2 regions of the Acerihabitans sp. genome follow, and region 2 is predicted to be linked to the other one. Evidence: predicted binding sites of a transcription regulator. Region 2 holds the regulator's gene; the other holds the start of a gene.
The links. The regulator ArgR, encoded in region 2, controls arginine synthesis, uptake and breakdown. The targets are predictions, from matches to a motif close to ANTGAATAAAAATACANT.
Positions count from the first base shown of each region.

Region 1: a site for ArgR is predicted at 1,377-1,394, ahead of argA (amino-acid N-acetyltransferase). Genes of this name have one in related genera too.

Region 1 covers NZ_DASWOM010000006.1:52,604-55,973, forward strand. Annotated here, with positions in the region: gene argA (amino-acid N-acetyltransferase) at 10-1,344, opposite strand; gene amiC (N-acetylmuramoyl-L-alanine amidase AmiC) at 1,575-2,834, shown strand; tRNA gene VGC33_RS01135 (tRNA-Met) at 3,208-3,284, opposite strand.
Region 2 covers NZ_DASWOM010000041.1:17,824-21,193, forward strand. Annotated here, with positions in the region: gene mpl (UDP-N-acetylmuramate:L-alanyl-gamma-D-glutamyl-meso-diaminopimelate ligase) at 1-525, shown strand, start outside; gene yhcN (peroxide/acid stress response protein YhcN) at 787-1,050, opposite strand; gene argR (transcriptional regulator ArgR) at 1,504-1,974, opposite strand; gene mdh (malate dehydrogenase) at 2,428-3,366, shown strand.

The DNA of each region.
Region 1 (3,370 bases), on a different contig from region 2:
GGCGGACGGTCACTGGCCCGTCAGGTCCGCCACCAGGATTTTGGAGCGGCGGTGGTAGTTATACAGCGCCTGCTTCTGCTGTGGCAGCACTTCCACTTCCGCCGGGGTAAAACCGCGCTCCTGGAACCAGTGAATGCTGCGCGTGGTCAGTACAAACAGTTTTTTCAACCCCATTTGCCGCGCCTGCTGCGTTATGCGCTGCAACAGCATTTCCCCGCGCGAGGAGCTGCGATAATCGGGGTGTACCGCCACGCAGGCCATTTCACCCAGCCCTTCCTCGGGGAAAGGGTAAAGCGCGGCGCAGGCAATGGTCAGGTTGTCCCGTTCGATAATGGTGAATTTATCGATTTCCATCTCCAGCTGTTCGCGGGAGCGGCGCACCAGAATACCCTGCTGCTCCAGCGGCCGTATCAGCTCCAGGATGCCGCCGATATCATTAATGGTCGCGCGGCGTACCTGTTCCGCGCTTTCCATGACAATCTGCGTGCCGATGCCTTCACGGGAGAACAGTTCCTGCACCAGCGCGCCGTCATCTTGATAGCTTATCAGGTGACAACGGCGCACGCCGCTGCGGCAGGCTTTCACCGCGCCGCGTAAAAAACGCACCGTGCCGGACTGGTAGTCGCCTTTGTTTTCCAACGCGTCGATACGCAACTGGGCATCGTTGGGAAACAGTTCGGAGATGATCTCGCCCTTATCGTCAAACACCCCTTGGGAAGAGCAAAAACCAATAATCTTTTCCGCTTTGAGCTTGATAGCCATCTGCGTGGCCACCTCTTCCGAGGTCAGGTTAAAACTCTCACCGGTCACCGACACCGCCACCGGACCGAGCAGGACGATAGCGCCGCTGTCCAGCTGGCGATGGATTGCCTCGTCGTCGATACGGCGAATGCGCCCGCTGTGGCAGTAGTCCACCCCGTCGTCCACCCCGAGCGGCTGGGCAATGATAAAATTGCCGCTAACCACATTAATATGCGCGCCCTGCAGCGGCGTATTATTCAGGCTCATGGACAGCCGCGCGGTAATGTCCAGCTGCAGCAGGCCGGCGGCCTGCTTGACCAGCTCCAGCGTCGGCGCGTCGGTGACGCGGGTATGCTTGTGATAAATAGGTTCCAGATGGTGCACCGACAGATTGGCGTCGATTTGCGGCCGTGCGCCGTATACCAGCACCAGGCGGATGCCCAGGCTGTGAAGGAGGCCGATATCATTGACAATGTTGGCGAAGTTTTCATGTTCGATGGCTTCGCCGCCCAACATGACGACAAACGTCTTGCCGCGATGGGCATTGATATAGGGAACTGAGTGACGAAAGCCTTGGACCAGTTCAGTACTACGTTCCTTCACGGCAAATCCTCTGTGAATGATTATTCTGATTTTGTGTATTTTTATTCTATAAATGAGGTTATGGCAAGCAGCATTTATCCCCATCATTAATTGTAAAGAATCGAAAATAAACCCCGAAGCACTAAGCATAGAGGCTTTTAAGGATGACAGATACCGGCGGATTGGTTAAAGTTTTTGCCATTAAAAAAATGACTGTTTTTTCATTATAATAGCTTTTCCCCCGGGGGGACATGACCGATTCACATCATAATTCGGGGCGCAGGCGGTTGCTGCGTGGCGCCGCGGCCGCCTGGCTGCTGAGCCTCAGCCGCACCGGCATGGCGGCGCCGCCGCTGGTGGTGGCCGTGCGCATCTGGCCCGCGGCCAGCTACACCCGCATTACGCTCGAATCCCGGGCGCCGCTGCAGTACCGCCAGTTTATTCTCGCCAACCCCGACCGGCTGGTGGTGGATATCCAGGACGCGCGGCTCAATTCGGTGCTTGCGGGCGCCGGTCAATTGGTCAGCGAGGCGGATCCCTACATCCGACGGATGCGGGCCGGTCAGTTTGATCAACGCACCGCCCGGGTGGTGATAGAACTGAAACAGCCGGTCCAGGCGCGCTTTCTGGCCTTACCGCCGGTGGCGGGGTTCAAAAACCGTCTCATCATGGACCTCTATCCCCTGGCCGGCAGCCGCTCCGCCTTGCAGGACGACCCGCTGCTGGCGCTGCTGGAAGACTACAATAAGGGGGATCTGGCGCGCAGCCTGCCGCCGGAATCGCAGGCTCCGCGGGCCGGTAAAGCCGGGCGCGACCGGCCGATAATCATCATGCTCGACCCCGGCCATGGCGGTGAGGACTCCGGCGCTATCGGCAAATTCCGCACCCGCGAAAAGGATGTGGTGCTGAAAATTGCCCGTCATCTGCGCGCATTGATCGAACGTGAACCGAATATGAAAGTCTATATGACGCGCAATGAGGATGTCTTTATCCCGCTGAAGGTGCGGGTGGCGAAAGCGCGGCGGCAGCGGGCGGATTTGTTCGTCTCCATCCATGCCGACGCGTTTACCAACCGCGCGGCGCGCGGCGCGTCGGTGTTCGCGCTGTCCACCAAAGGGGCCACCAGCGCGGCCGCGCGCTTTCTGGCGCAAACCCAGAACGCCGCGGATGAGGTGGGCGGAGTGAGCAGAAGCGGCGACCGCTACCTGGATCATGCCCTGTTTGATTTGGTGCAAACCGCCACCGTCAAGGATAGCCTTAAGTTCGGCGGAGCGGTATTGCATCATTTGGGAAAAATTGCGCACCTGCACAAACGCAGCGTCGATCAGGCCGGTTTTGCGGTGCTCAAGGCGCCCGACATCCCCTCCATCCTGGTGGAGACCGCGTTTATCAGCAATGTGGAAGAAGAGCGGCGCCTGCGCACCACGCGTTACCAACAGCAGGTGGCGCAGTCCATCCTGGCGGGCATCAAGTCCTATTTCGCCTCGGGCGGCGTAATCTCGGGCCGGTAAAACATGGCGTATTGCCCGATATCGTTAAAATCCCCGCGGCCGGCCTAACGCCGGCTCTACGCAGGCCGCCTTGGTCATTGGCACAAGCGCTGCCGGGGTTTTGCGGCGCCGGGTATCCCCGCCGTTTCGCCCAGGCTGAAACCCCTATAAAATCTGCCCGTCGGTCCAGGGAGTCGATTGGCCGCCACCATATGGGGTAATAATCGCGGCGACCGTCGTCACGCCGTTAAATGAAAGGTGTTACCCAGGGGATAAAAGATTATATCGGTGATTCTATAAGGGTTGCGGCTGTCGGCAGAAAAATGCCAAGAATGAGGCGAACGGAAAAACAGGATTAAATGCGGCGAAGAGAGGAATTCATACTTGCTAAAAATGGTTGCGGGGGCCGGATTTGAACCGACGACCTTCGGGTTATGAGCCCGACGAGCTACCAGGCTGCTCCACCCCGCGTCCGATATACTACATCTGTGAGCAATCAGATGCTTGCTTCTTTACATTTTTTTTTGCTTTTTGTCTTAACACATTACTTTTACTGC
Region 2 (3,370 bases):
GCCCTGATGGCGATTGCCGCCGCCCGCCATGTCGGGGTGCTGCCTGCCGATGCCTGCCGGGCGTTGGGGTCTTTTATCAACGCCCGCCGTCGTCTTGAGCTGAAAGGCACCGCCAATGGGGTGAAATTGTATGATGATTTTGCCCACCATCCCACGGCGATCCTGGCGACGCTTGCCGCGCTGCGCAGTAAAGTGGGCGGCACCGCGCGCATCCTGGCGGTACTGGAGCCGCGCTCCAATACCATGAAGATGGGATTGAATAAAAATGAGCTGGCGCCATCCCTGGGCCGGGCCGACGAGGTTTTTTTATTCCAGCCCCAGCATATTCCCTGGCAGGTGAGCGAAGTGGCCGAAGCGTGCGTGCAGCCGGCCCATTGGAGCGCTGATGTCGATACCCTGGTGGAAATGATTGTCAAAACCTCCCAACCCGGCGATTACATCCTGGTGATGAGCAACGGCGGATTCGGCGGCATTCATGAAAAACTGCTGGCGCAATTGAATCTCAAAGCCGGCATGGTGGCCTAGCAGCCGCGCAAGGCAAAAAAAAACCCCCGCAAGCGGGGGAAGGATCGTCGGATAGGACGACGAGAGGGAATCGGCAATTCGCGTCTTGGGTTATTACTGGACACAGGAATAACAGAGGGCGACGACGTTTTTGCCAGTGTGACTTTTGGCGTGAACTCTCTCTCTACTGCTTTATTAACGTCTGCAAATCATTGGCCCGGCCGCCTTCACCGCGCCGGCCTTTGGCCGGGCGAACATGTCGCGGCGCCGCCGTGTCGGCGCTTATTTATACAGCTCGGCCGTGGCGTGCCAGGTATCATTATCACGGGCTTCCGTGATGTGATAGGAGGTTGCGCCTTTGGCTTCGGCGGCCTGGTTCAGGGCCTGGTGAATATCGGAAGGCGCGCCCGCCTTGCCGGTTACGCTTACCGTGCCGAACGGCTGCAAGCCGCTGGCCTGTTCCTGCGAGATCGAATTCGCGGCGAAAGCGCCAAAGGACAAGGCTGACATTACGGTCATCAGTGAGACTGCGGTTTTAATTTTCATGTTATTACCTCTACATATTCTTGTGCGTAACGGTTTCATGCTGTTGTTTTTCGCCGGCGGTGCGCCGTCAACAGCCTGTGAAACGTGATGTGCATCACGAAGTAAAGTATACACTAGTAACGTGAGGTATTAATAGTTTGCTCATAATTTATTATGAAACTTTATTTGCGTTCTTTGCCATAATATAAGTAAAAGCTATTAAAATAGGTTAAAAAATATACAATTAATGTTAAATAATTGTAATTTCAAAGAGATGAAAGGTTTTAGCCAAACGTGCTGTCCGACGGGGCGCTTTTGGTGAAATCAGCCGCGGGGCATGTAAAACAAGGATTTCACACCGGCTTAACGCCACGGCGACGGCGTCCGTGGCGGTCGGAAAGGGGCCGGGCGATACAACGGCGATGAAAACCGCGGGCGATCGGCGGTTTCAGTTATAAGGCGCCAATCCCCAGCCTATAGCTCCTGATCGAACAGGATGAGTATGGCTTCGTAGAGTTGTTTAACGCTAAAGCCCTTGGCGGGTGTGGTAAAAATGGTATCGTCCCCGGCAATGGTGCCCAGAATGCCCTCGGACTTACCCAGGGAATCCAGCAGGCGGGCAATAAGCTGCGCGGCGCCGGGGCTGGTATGGATAACGATGACCGCGTCGTTATGATCGACATCCAGCACCAGGTTTTTCAGCGGGCTGCTGGTGGTGGGCACGCCCAGCTCCGCCGGCAGGCAATACACCATTTCCATTTTAGCGTTGCGGGTTCTCACCGCGCCAAATTTGGTTAGCATCCTTGATACCTTGGACTGATTTATATTTTCAAACCCCTGTTCTTGCAGCGCAAAAACAATCTCACCTTGGGAGCTGAATTTTTCTTCCTTAAGCAAGGCCTTAAAAGCTTTAACCAGTTCTTCTTGTTTTAGGTGGTTGCGCATATTTTCCCAAACCAGTAGCCGATATTGTAGTTTGAATTATGCATAAATTTGCATTTTTATGCAATAAAAATGCGATGTCGCCGCCTTATCAGCCAAATTGAGTCGGCAAAACGGTCAGCGTAGCAATATTTATTCAAATCAACCATGACCTGGCTCGCATATTTACTGGCATTAAAAAGTAAAGGGAATGTTATTAAAATGATGTTGTTTTGACCATTGCTGTCGGTGTAATGTGATCGATAACCACGGGTATTGAACGGCAGCGGCAGGCATTATCCGGTGAAGTCGTCCGGTATGGGAATAAGGCTGGAACTTATGGATAAGAAAGGGAAGTTAACGTGTCATTTCTCAAATTTGCGATCGCTGATTTGTTTTTACTCGTTTATGTCTCTATGATCATAACCAGATGATTTGACGGCATTTAATTTTTCCTATAATAATAAGGAGATTAGAATGAAAGTCGCAGTTCTCGGTGCAGCGGGTGGCATAGGACAGGCACTAGCCCTGTTGCTCAAAACCCAACTCCCCTCAGGTTCAGAACTCTCTCTCTATGATATCGCCCCCGTGACGCCCGGCGTGGCGGTCGACCTCAGCCATATTCCCACCGCGGTGAAGATCAAGGGCTTTAGCGGCGAAGACGCCACTCCCGCCCTGGCGGGCGCGGATATCGTGCTGATTTCCGCCGGCGTGGCGCGCAAGCCCGGCATGGACCGCGCCGATCTGTTCAACGTCAACGCGAGCATCGTACGCAACCTGATCAATCAGGTGGCGAAGGCTTGTCCCAGCGCGTTAATCGGCATCATTACCAATCCGGTCAACACCACGGTGGCGATCGCCGCTGAAGCGCTGGAGAAGGCCGGGGTGTATGACAAACGCAAACTGTTCGGTATCACCACGCTTGATATCATCCGTTCCAATACCTTTGTCGCCGAGCTGAAAGGCCTGCGGCCCGAGGACGTGGAAGTGCGTGTGATAGGCGGCCATTCCGGCGTCACTATCCTGCCGTTATTGTCCCAGGTTAAGGGCGTGAGCTTTAGCGAACAGGAAATTGCCGACCTCACCCGCCGCATCCAGAATGCCGGCACCGAAGTGGTGGAGGCGAAAGCCGGCGGGGGTTCAGCCACCTTATCCATGGGCCAGGCGGCGGCGCGGTTCGGCCTGTCGCTGGTGCGCGCCATGCAGGGTGAAGCCGGCGTGGTGGAATGCGCTTACGTTGAAGGCGATGGCGAATTTACCCGCTTCTTTGCCCAACCGCTGCTGTTGGGTAAGCAGGGCCTGGAGGAACGTCAATCCATCGGCACCTTGAGCGCCTTTGAACAACAGGCGCTGGAACAAATGAAGGATGTGCTGAAAAAAGATATCGAACTCGGGGAAAAATTCATCAATCAATAATGCG